DNA from 2 places in the Vibrio sp. R15-SG3-ISO1B genome. Region 1 is predicted to be linked to the other one. Evidence: predicted binding sites of a transcription regulator. Region 1 holds the regulator's gene; the other holds the start of a gene.
The links. Region 1 encodes CRP, which controls carbon source genes, mostly activating them, when cyclic AMP is high. Its sites were predicted from a motif close to TGTGANNNNNNTCACA; they were not measured.
Positions count from the first base shown of each region.

Region 1 (5,926 bases):
CAGCGAGCAGATAGCCGAAGTGATTGCTAAAGAGACCGGCAAGCCGTTGTGGGAAACGCGCACAGAAGCCGCGGCCATGGCGGGCAAGATTGCCATCTCTATTCGCGCTTATCATGATCGCACAGGCGAAAGTACCCGTGAAGCGGCGGGTAACCAAATTGTACTGCGCCATCGCCCGTTGGGTGTGATGGCGGTGTTTGGCCCGTATAACTTCCCGTGTCATTTGCCCAATGGTCACATTGTCCCAGCGCTGCTGGCGGGCAACACCGTGGTGTTCAAGCCGTCAGAGCAAACGCCGCTGACCGGTGAGCTAGCGATGAAGCTGTGGCAACAAGCCGGATTGCCTGCGGGCGTGATCAACTTAGTCCAAGGGGGCAAAGAGACGGGCATTGCGCTAGCAGAGTCGAAAGGCATTGATGGCCTGCTGTTTACTGGTAGCGCCAATACAGGTCACCTGCTGCATCGCCAATTTGCCGGTCAGCCAGACAAGATGCTGGCACTGGAGATGGGCGGCAACAACCCTATGGTCATCAGTGAGCACTATGGTGAGCTGGGCGCGACGGTCTACACCATTTTGCAATCGGCCTTTATCAGTGCCGGGCAGCGTTGTACCTGCGCACGTCGTCTCTATGTGCCTGTGGGCGACAAAGGCGATGCCTTGGTCAATCGCTTGGTTGAGGCCACACGCAAGCTGCGCGTCGATCAGCCGTTTGCAGAGCCAGCGCCTTTTATGGGCCCACAAATTTCGAAAGCTGCGGCACACTTTATCCTCAACGCACAGGCGAACTTGCAGAGCCTTGGTGGTGTGAGCTTGGTGGAAGCGAAAGCGGGCGAGGCGGCGTTTGTCACTCCGGGGATTATTGATGTCACGGCCATCGAAGCGCTGCCAGATGAAGAGTATTTTGGCCCGCTGCTGCAAGTGGTGCGTTATCAAGGTCTTGAGCGCGCCGTTGAGCTGGCCAATGACACCCGCTTTGGTCTCTCTGCTGGGCTGGTGTCCACCGATGATGATGAGTGGGCCTACTTTGTTGACCACATTCGTGCAGGGATCGTCAATCGCAACCGCCAATTAACTGGGGCAAGTGGCGATGCGCCGTTTGGCGGACCGGGCGCCTCGGGCAACCTTCGCCCAAGTGCTTACTACGCTGCGGATTATTGCGCTTACCCTATGGCGTCGATGGAAGGCGAGCACACCTTGCTGCCTGAGACGTTAAGCCCGGGTGTAGAACTGTAAGACGCACCTTGGGCTCGCTTGGAGCCCAAGGTGTTCGATTCATTGCTAGGTTTGTGATTAAGCCATTCTTTTAAAGAACCAGCTTTACGATTCAGCTTCACGATTAACATGGAGACGTTATGACGCCTGCTCAACTGTTCGATTTACTGTGGCAAGACTATATTTCCCGTCTATGTCCTCAAGCGGCCAAGGTTCATCAGCTTTTAGAAGAAGATGAGCCGCTGATCAATGACCATATTGCGCTGCGCACCTTTAACATTGCGCCGCTCGGTATCGAGACATTGGCTGCGCCATTTATTGCGCTAGGTTACCAAGCGTGCGGTGACTACCTGTTTGAGAGCAAACACTTGGTCGCCAAGCACTACGAGCACGCCGATCCGACGTTGCCAAAAGTGTTCATCAGTGAGCTGAAAGTCGAAGAGTGCTCAGCGCCGCTGCAACGCATTGTCAGCAAGCTGGTGGCACAAGTGGAGGCATACGCACTGCAAAGCCATGAGTTTTTGTATGCGGGCCGTTTGTGGGATCTCAGCTATGAAGATTTTCAAACCCTCGCCCAAGAGAGTGAGTACGCAGCATGGCTTGCGGCGCACGGCTATGGGGCCAACCATTTCACCGTAAGCGTTAATCAGCTCAAGGCATTTGACGAGGTCGCGGCGGTGAATGAGCACCTGCGCCAAGCGGGCTTTGTCATCAATGAGTCGGGTGGCGAAGTGAAAGGCTCACCAGAGGTACTGCTTGAGCAATCGTCCACCATGGCAGACAAAGTCGAGGTGAGCTTTAGTGACGGTACGCAAGTGATCCCAGGCGGCTTCTACGAATTCGCCAAACGCTATCCGATGAGTAATGGTGAGCTCTACCCAGGGTTTGTCGCGGCGTCAGCGGATAAGATATTTGAGAGTACGGATGGGGGAAGTTCCTAGTGCCTAGTTGCTAGTTCCTAGAGGGGGGCTGGTTAAATGGGTGATGGGTAATAGGTAGTGGGTGATGGGGCTAGGTCCTGGTAAATAAAAAGCCACCGCTGGTAAAACAGGGTGGCTTTCTTAATCTTTAAAGGTTTTCTCTAGGAACTCGTCACTAGGAACTCGCCTCTAATAATCACCTATCTCGTGCCGTAGACGACGATGGTTTTACCGTGGGCGGAGATCAGGTTTTGCTCTTCAAGCATCTTCAAGATACGGCCAACGGTCTCACGTGAACAGCCGACAATCTGACCGATCTCTTGACGCGTGATCTTGATTTGCATGCCGTCTGGGTGCGTCATGGCATCTGGCTGTTTCGCTAGGTTAAGTAGCGTCTGCGCGATGCGGCCTGTCACGTCTAGGAAGGCGAGGTCACCGACTTTTTGGCTCGTCACTTGTAGGCGGCTTGCCATTTGCGCAGATAGACGCATCAGGATGTCAGGGTTGACTTGGATAAGCTGACGGAATTTCTTGAATGAGATCTCTGCAACTTCACAAGGTGATTTAGCGCGAACCCAAGCGGTACGCTCTTGATCTTCTTCAAATAGACCAAGTTCACCGATAAAGTCACCTTGGTTTAGGTAAGAAAGGATCATTTCCTTACCTTCTTCGTCTTTAATCAGTACCGCCACAGAGCCTTTGACGATGTAGTAAAGCGTCTCTGCTTTCTCACCGGCGTGGATCAATGTGCTTTTTGATGGGTACTTATGAATATGACAATGTGACAGGAACCACTCTAATGTTGGATCGGTTTGAGGTTTACCTAGAACCATAATATCTCACTTCCTCTGCAGGGTACGCTTGCCGCTTTCCATTTTTGTCGCGCCAGTAAAAGGCGCGAAGCCTTGAACAAGGCTTTTTAGGATAAGAGCACTTATTCAATGCTGCAAGCCATCTTTGTTTCGGTTACAAATAGTAGCCTTTTTCAAAAGGGATTTCTTGATTTTAATCGTGTCAAGTTGGTGATTGTTTACGCAAAAATGTGCACATGATCACGGTATGACAAGTAAACGGGTCTTAGGACTGATCTCTAGCCAATTTTACCCGTCTCGATAAGCTGCTGTAGGATAGGTCTGACGATGAGCTCCATCGCAAAACTCATCTTACCCCCCGGCACGACAATAGTGTTGTGGCGCGACATGAAAGAGCCATCAATCATAGCGAGCAGGTATGGGAAGTCGACCTGTTTGATGCCGCGCAAGCGGATCACTACAAAGCTTTCATCCAAACTTGGGATGCCTTTAGCGTTAAGTGGGTTGGACGTATCGACGGTCGGCACGCGTTGGAAGTTGATGTGGGTGCGCGAAAATTGCGGGGTAATGTAGTTGAGGTAGTCATCCATCGAGCGGACAATCGAGTCCATTACCGCTTCGCGTGAGTGACCGCGATCGCGCGTGTCACGGACGAATTTTTGAATCCACTCCAAGTTCACAATCGGTACCATGCCAATCAAAAAGTCGACGTGTTGGGCGACGTTGACCTCACCATCCACCACGCCGCCATGCAGTCCTTCGTAGAACAGCACGTCAGAATTTTCCGGCAAATCTTGCCACGGCGTGAAGGTACCCGGCATTTGATTGTAGGGCACGGCTTCATCGAAGGTGTGCAAGTAGCGACGAATTTGCCCTGTGCCTTCATTGCCATACTGCTTAAAAAACTCAGACAGCGCAGGGAAGTCGTTCGCCTGCGGACCAAAGTAGCTGATGTGGCGTCCTTGCTCGCGCGCTTTGCGGATCTCGACATCCATTTCTGGGCGCGTAAAGCGGTGGAAACTGTCCCCTTCCACCCAAGCCGGTTTCACGCGCATCATGTTAAACATTTTGCGAAACGCTTCAGAGGTCGTGGTTGTGCCCGCACCGGAAGAGCCCGTTACGGCAATAATGGGGTGTTTTGCTGACATGACAAACCTTGTCTTATTCCTTGTCAAATGATGACCAATATAGCATGTTCTATTGATTGATCACGGTATGGCGTTTTTTAACGCACTGGAAATATTAAAACTTTGATTTGAGTTGAATATCCACGCTCTCATGCAGCTCTGAATAGACCACCACCGCGTCACCACTCACCAAGCTCTGACGGATCTGGGCGATTTTCTCGTCAAGAGAGATTTCCTGCTCGCCATAGTCCGTCCCTTCACGCAGTACAAATTCACGGATCAGGTTGTCTAGGGTGTCAGGGGCGATCTGTTGCCAAGGGATGATCATAAATACCTCATTCATTTATGATGAAAGTTGAAGGCGGCTATTATGCCGAAAGGGCTAACGATTCGAAACGCTTAGGGATTCATAGTACGCCGGCAACGCCTCTTCCAACCAAAAGCGCGGTTTGATGGCGCTGCCAGTGAGGAACCCGACGTGGCCGCCTTGATCGAACAGGCGGTAGTCGATGTTGTCTGGCAGGACAAATTTCGGGATGACGTCGGGCGTCATAAACGGATCGTCTTTGGCGTGGATGATTTGTGTCGGCAGACGGATCTCTTTCAGGCGACGGATCCCAGAGCAGCGCTGGTAGTAGTCTTGCGCGTCTTTAAAACCGTGGAGGGGAGCTGTGATGAGGTCATCAAACTCCATCAGTTTAGTGACCCGTTTGATGCTTTGATAAGAGAGATCGAGCTCGCCTTTTAACAGATGATGTTTACGCAGCGCGTTTTTCTTAAGTGAGGAGAGCAGGTAGGTTTTGTAGACCTTGGAGAAACCTTGCTCGATCCGCTCGGCGCAGGCCGACAAATCCAAAGGCGCGGAGACGATGGTTGCCGCGTCAAGCAGTGGCTCATCGCGGTAGTCGGCTAAGTAGTTCGCCAACATGTTTCCGCCTAGAGAGATGCCGACCGCGACTTTGGTTTGATCGGGAAACAGGTGGTTGAGGTGGCGTAAAAAGTGGCGAGCATCCTCGGTTTCGCCTGAGTGATAGGCGCGCGCGGTGTGGTTAGGTTTACCGCTGCAACCGCGAAAATGCATCATCACGGCGAGCCAGCCCTGGGAAGAAAACGCGTGCATCAATCCGTTGGCGTAGGGGCTGTAAAAACAACCTTCTAAGCCATGAAACAGCACGAAAATGGGTTTGCGCGCGGCGCTCTCTTGTTGCCAATCTTCGCTCCAAGCGAGATCGAGAAAGTCGCCATCGGGCGTATCAAGTGTTTGCCAGATAGGCTCAAACAAGGCTTTTTTGCGAATCAGGCGCGGAGCCAAGGTTTGCAGGTGCGGATTGGTGAGTCCTTTCGCGGCGGTAAAATGTGTCATAAGCCTATCCCTTGCTCGCTTCTGTATTTGGCGGGTTGCCGACAGTCGGATACCAATCGGTATGCAGCGCGGCGTAGAGGGGCTCAGCATCCTGCTGCCGGCAATAGTGCAAGGTGAGTGGTTCGCCTTGATTCTCTTGCAGTGTGAGCGTGTTGACGCCAGTGAGCAAATCGACCTGCTGCTGTTTTTCTAGCTCTAGCTCGAATTGCAGTGCCTCGCGGTAGAGCGTATCGGGCGCGCCAAGTTTTAACTTGCGGCGCAGCTCTCGATAGCTGTGCAGCAGAGGTTCACATCGCGCCAGGCTAGCGTGCAGCGTTGCCCAGCCCTGCTCGTCAAAGGTGAGCCTCTGCTCATCTAACCAGCGTACCAGCAGCAGTAAATTGACATTGCCACCATAGCGGTTTTGCATACTAAGACAGGCGTCTTTCACTTCACGCACGCTGTAGTATTGCAAGCAGAATGCCCACAGCTCGTCGTGTGACAGCCGCGCG
Region 1 covers NZ_JCBDGG010000041.1:68,160-74,085, reverse strand. The annotation lists partial or broken gene astD (succinylglutamate-semialdehyde dehydrogenase) at 1-1,234, shown strand, start outside; gene AC6R0S_RS12280 (DUF1338 domain-containing protein) at 1,354-2,154, shown strand; gene crp (cAMP-activated global transcriptional regulator CRP) at 2,334-2,966, opposite strand; gene AC6R0S_RS12270 (phosphoribulokinase) at 3,224-4,093, opposite strand; gene AC6R0S_RS12265 (YheU family protein) at 4,188-4,400, opposite strand; gene AC6R0S_RS12260 (hydrolase) at 4,455-5,435, opposite strand; gene AC6R0S_RS12255 (TIGR02444 family protein) at 5,440-5,926, opposite strand, start outside.

Region 2 (5,926 bases), on a different contig from region 1:
TGTGATCCAGAGCCATCACCACCGATGGATGCATAGATTCGTAGACATCGGCCACGCGTGAGTTATTGCGATCCACCGCCAACAGGTATTGAGTTAAGTCGTTCGTCCCGATAGAGACAAAATCGACTTTCTCAGCAATCATCGGAAGCAGATAAATCATCGAAGGCACTTCAATCATGACGCCAATTTGCGGCATGCTCAGTCGCTCATCGAGCAGTTTGACTTCTTGATAAGCCCGCTCAATCAGCGTGATGGCATCATCCAACTCCTGCGCCCCTGATACCATTGGTAGCAAAATACTTAAGTTATGATGCGTCGTACTCGCGCGTAGCATCGCGCGTATCTGCATCAAGAAAATATCGGGATGGTCTAAGGTAAAACGGATACCGCGCCAACCAAGAAATGGATTGTCCTCTTCAATCGGCAGATAGGGTAAAGCTTTATCCCCGCCGATATCAAGCGTGCGCATCACCACTCGTTTATCTGGATAACTATTGAGTACCGCTTGATACTGCTGGGTTTGCTCTTCTTCCGAGGGAAACCGGTGCTGAAGCAAAAAAGAAATTTCGGTTCGATAGAGGCCAACCCCATCAACGCCCTGATTGATGGCAATGTTGGTGTCTGCGCTCAGACCAGCATTGAGCATCACTTCCACTCGTTCACCATCCTGAGTGCAAGCCGGAGCTTGAATGGTCTGATTGACCAAGTTAGACAGCTCCGCCTCTTCGTTGACCAGCGCTCGATACTCTCTCAGTAACTGTTTGCTCGGTGAAATCAGAATCTTACCGCTGTAACCGTCGACAATCCCCTGCTTACCATTGATCGCTTTGAGATTGAGGTTTACGCCCATCACGGCCGGAATACCGAGCGCACGCGACAAAATCGCGGCGTGCGAGTTCGCCGCGCCCTCTAAGGCAATCACCGCCAGTAACTTGTCTTTAGGGATAGAGGCGAGCAGAGAAGCGGTCAGTTCACGCACCACGAGGATGATTGGGCGCTCAATCAATTGCTGCTCTTTGTCGGTATTGTGCAAGAAAAACAGTAAGCGTTGACCCAGCTCGCGAATGTCTTGTGCTCTTTCTCGTAGATAGAGATCCGACATGCGGGCAAAACGGTTCGAGTAGGACTCGACCACTTGTCTCAACGCCCAGTCAGCTCTATCGCCTTTTTGGATTTGCGACTTGAGATCTTTGCGCAACATGGGGTCGTTAAGCAAATGAGTAAAGAGGTCAAAAATGGCTAAAGCGTCTTTGTTGATTTCGCTGTCGAGCTTTTTACGCATACGACGAAAATCGCCGAGCGCTTCTTCAATCGCCAGTAAGAGCCACTCTTGCTCTCGTTCGATATCCAGTGTCGAGGCTGGGTAGACCTCAGATAACTCTGGCTGAGTATCGTCCCACCAGAACTCACCAATGGCCACACCACTTGAGGCAGGCAGTCCTCGAATCGCTTGCTGCTTTTTCTCTAATCGCCAATGACCTTGGGTTTGAGCATGGGCAATAATTACCGCAAGCTGCGCCGCTAGGGTAACAAGGAAGGACTCCTCCATTTCGTCAAACTGACGCGGCGTCTTTTGCTGCACCACCAAAACACCCAACACTTGCTTACGGTGGATAATCGGTGTGCCAAGGAAGCTGTGATAAATCTCTTCACCGAGCTCGGAGAAGTATTTGAAATCCGGATGTTTGGAGGCTTCAGCGAGGTTGAGCGGCTCAGCACTGCGCTTGACCAAACCTACCAAGCCCTCTTCAAAGCGGATATGGATTTTATCCCCTTTAAAGCGCAGACCTTGAGTCGCCATCAGCTCAAGGCGCTGCATTTCTTCATTTGCAAGATAGACAGTACAACACTCCGTACTCATCGCGTTGCACGTTTGCTTAACCAATACATCTAAGGCCTGATGCACATCATCGACCTTAGAAACTTGTTCAACTATTTCCCTTAGTTGAGACAGCATGTCTATCCTCTTTTGTATTTACGTTTGCCTTTCGTCCTGCGTTCTTTGAACGGCATTGCCATCGAGGCGAACTCTTTCATTGCGCGGCGATACACATCACGCTTGAAAGAAACCACTTGTCGCACCGGATACCAATAACTTACCCAACGCCAACCATCAAATTCAGGGGAACTCCCGTGCTGCATATTGATCTTTGCTTCATCACAATCTAGCCGCAGGAGGAACCATTTCTGTTTTTGCCCGATACAAACAGGTTTTGAGTCCCATCGAACCAGCCGTTTGGGTAATTTATACCTTAACCAATGACGACTCGTTGCCACTATGGTGACATCACTCTTTGTTAAACCCACTTCTTCATACAGTTCCCGATACATTGCTTGCTCGGGAGTCTCACCGTCGTCAATTCCCCCTTGAGGAAACTGCCAAGAATGTTGTCCGTATCGTTTAGCCCAGAATACCTGACCATGGTTGTTACAGATTACAATTCCCACATTTAAGCGGTAACCATCGCCATCTATCACTGGCCACCCTCTAGTAAAATCTTTTATTACAGTGATTTTTCCACATATCCCCAATCGGAGCAAACTTCCTATTGTGACTCACACTCAATTTATGGCGTCACGCACCTACTCTGCATATTTTTCGGTCAACCCTACAGTTATTCACACAGTTGTGAGACATGGCCCACATTTATTCACCTTTTCTGTGTATAACTATGTGAAGAATCTCGGTTCAACTGATCATTTTCCCGCCAAGTCTCACCTAGCAAAATAAAACAGAAAGAACGCTACGCCACAAAATCATTTAAAAACAATGCAATAGAAGAAAGAAAGTTATTACCAATCCCTTTTTATCTGACATATTTCACGCACAACACAGATCGGTTAAAGATCCACCACAGGACACTTTATCCACACAAGCAAGGTGTAAAATAACAACAACCGCAGAAATCAAGCCTAAAATAGCCCTCAAACCCCTGTTAATTGATCCAGATATTAAAAATATTGCTTAGTGGCGATGAAAATCTGTGGATAAGTCTATTTAGTAGGATCTTTCACCACTTGGGATCCCAAGCAAGATTTCATCGCTCGAATGGATTCGATACAATGTCTCACCAACCTTAAGGAATCGTATTGATGAAACCAGCCCCACACTCCGAGCAAGAACTGTTTGAACGAGCTAGCCAAATCGCAGGGCTCACCTTTGCAGAACTCGCCCAGGAAGCCCAGATGACGGTGCCGGCAAATCTACAGCGTGACAAAGGCTGGGTCGGTCAATTACTGGAATGGCATTTAGGCGCTACCGCAGGCAGCAAACCACAACAAGACTTTGAGCATCTCGGGATTGAACTTAAGACCATTCCCATCAGTTATAGCGGTAAGCCACTGGAAACCACCTTTGTTTGTGTCGCCCCTTTAACGGGAGTGCATGGTTTAACATGGGAAAACAGCCACGTAAGAAACAAGTTATCACGGGTATTGTGGGTGCCGGTTGAGGGGGAACGAGAAATTCCACTGCCAGAGCGGCGTGTTGGCTCCCCGCTTTTGTGGTCGCCAAGTGTCGAAGAAGAACGTCAACTGCAAGCGGACTGGGAAGAGCTGATGGAGATGATCGTACTTGGCCAAGTCAGCCACATTACCGCTAAGCACGGTGAAGTCCTGCAAATCAGACCGAAAGCCGCCAACAGTCGAGTCTCAACCGACGCCTACGGCGCAACAGGAAAACGCATCAAGACGCTACCTCGCGGCTTTTACTTGCGTACGCAATTTACCGCCAACATACTCGCTCGTCATTTTATTTAGCGCCAGCTCAATGCGTCGTGAGCGACAACGCCACATCGTGAAAACGAGGTCCACTGCCCGAGCCACACTCATCATAGGTGTTGTGCAATCTTAAGTAGGCGCGCTCAACACCGAGTTTCAACAGCGCCTCTCTCACCTGCTCTATCGAATCAAAATGAAGGGGCTCTTCTCCTTCTCTGATGGGTTCGAGCTTATGCTTGTATTCCACCGCTAACAAGTATTGCGATACATCGGAACATCCGATAACGAACACCTTGGGTGGCTGATAACTCTCTTTGTGATCGCCGTGGATCCATTTATCTAACTGAACTTTTTGCATCGCGCACCTTCATCCCTTAAAGACCTGGATCTCTTAAACATAGTCAAGACGCAGAATCTTGCGAAATTGTTAATAAACCCTATATCCACCAGCCACACCTTGCCCTATATTGGACTTATCTCCACTGGAAACTAGGAAGGTTCATGCAATACAACAAGTTACCGCACTCATCTCTCGAAGTCAGTCAGATTGCTCTTGGAACCATGACCTTTGGTGAACAGAACACAGAGCAAGACGCATTCAGTCAGCTAGATTATGCCTTAGAGCGTGGCGTCAACTTTATTGATACCGCCGAAATGTACCCGGTACCGCCCAAAGCGCAAAGCCAGGGGTTAACCGAAACCTATATTGGCAACTGGCTCAAACAATCAGGTAAGCGTGAGAAAGTCATTTTAGCGACCAAAGTCGCCGGTCCACGTAGCGTGCCTTATATCCGTGACAACATGAGGCTCGATTGGCGTAACATTCACCAAGCTATTGATGATAGCTTGCAGCGTTTGCAAACCGACTATGTCGATCTGTATCAAATCCACTGGCCTCAGCGTCAGACGAACTGTTTCGGTCAGCTCAATTACCCTTATCCGGATCAGCAGCAGGAAGTCACCCTGATCGAAACCCTAGAAGCCTTGGCGGAATTGGTCCGTGCAGGAAAAGTACGCTATATCGGCGTCTCTAACGAAACACCTTGGGGAGTGATGTCGCTGCTCAAACTCGCAGAGAAGCATGAGTTGCCACGGATCGTTTCGATTCAAAACCCCTACAATTTACTTAATCGCAGCTTTGAAGTCGGTCTTTCTGAAATCAGCCATTTCGAAGGCGTGCAACTTCTGGCCTATTCCCCGCTCGCCTTTGGCTGTTTGAGTGGTAAATACCTTGATGGTGCCAAACCTACAGGCGCCCGTTGCAGCTTGTACGAACGCTTTGTGCGCTACTTTACGCCACAAGGGATCGCCGCTACACAGGCATACGTCTCGCTGGCGCGTGAACATGGGCTGGATCCCGCGCAGATGGCATTGGCTTTCGTCAATCAAAGACCGTTTGTCGCCTCCAATATTATCGGTGCCACCAGCCTGACACAGTTGAAATCCAATATTGACAGTCTCGATATCACTTTAAGCCCTGAACTGCTTGATGGCTTGCAAGCCATTGGCATTCAATATTCCAATCCTTGCCCATAAGGACGTATCCACCGCACTGGCGTACAAACGTAAAAACCGACCTTCACGGTCGGTTTTTTGCTCAGTTTTAGGGGCTGACGGTCATCACCGCCAGCCCCTAACGTTACGTCGGTATTCGCGCACTCAGCACACGACGAAGATGACGAATACGGCGCTCGGCTTTGACGTGGGCAGGTTCACTGAGGCCAATCGGACGACCGTCGCTTTCCAAACCAATATCTCTTAGCAGGTGCGCGTTCTCCCATGGGATATGGTGCGCACTGCGTCTGATTTTTCGTTTCCAAGCTCGCTCTTCTCGGCTCAAGTCCGCTTTAACAAGTAGGGTAGCAAGTTTTAGATATACAGAATGACTCATGAGAAATCTCCAGTCTATACGTTGCTGGGGAAACACATGGAAGCAAAAATGAGGAAAGAGTCGTGTGATCCATCACTTTTAATTCGCTGCATTTCCGCAGCCAATTAAAAGAAAAAGGATACGGATACGTTATTGTGTGCGGGCCGGTTTTCGGGCGATATCAGACATAGATAGGGTGTGAGACCAATCTGTCATGATCATCGCGGCGCTAACGGCGTCAGAGGCACAAAGGGTAAACACGGGTGTCATGATGAAATGTGTCATTGTGCGCCTCCTAGCAAAAATAAAGAATCCGTTGGGTGTGTAGAGCGTTGA
Region 2 covers NZ_JCBDGG010000034.1:100,808-106,733, reverse strand. The annotation lists gene ptsP (phosphoenolpyruvate--protein phosphotransferase) at 1-1,957, opposite strand, end outside; gene rppH (RNA pyrophosphohydrolase) at 1,960-2,478, opposite strand; gene mutH (DNA mismatch repair endonuclease MutH) at 3,094-3,759, shown strand; gene AC6R0S_RS10455 (DUF6482 family protein) at 3,767-4,078, opposite strand; gene AC6R0S_RS10450 (NADP(H)-dependent aldo-keto reductase) at 4,222-5,256, shown strand; gene AC6R0S_RS10445 (DUF1127 domain-containing protein) at 5,360-5,611, opposite strand; gene AC6R0S_RS10440 (hypothetical protein) at 5,741-5,875, opposite strand.
Region 2: rppH (RNA pyrophosphohydrolase) is a predicted target of CRP. The motif match lies at 2,631-2,646, and genes of this name have one in related genera.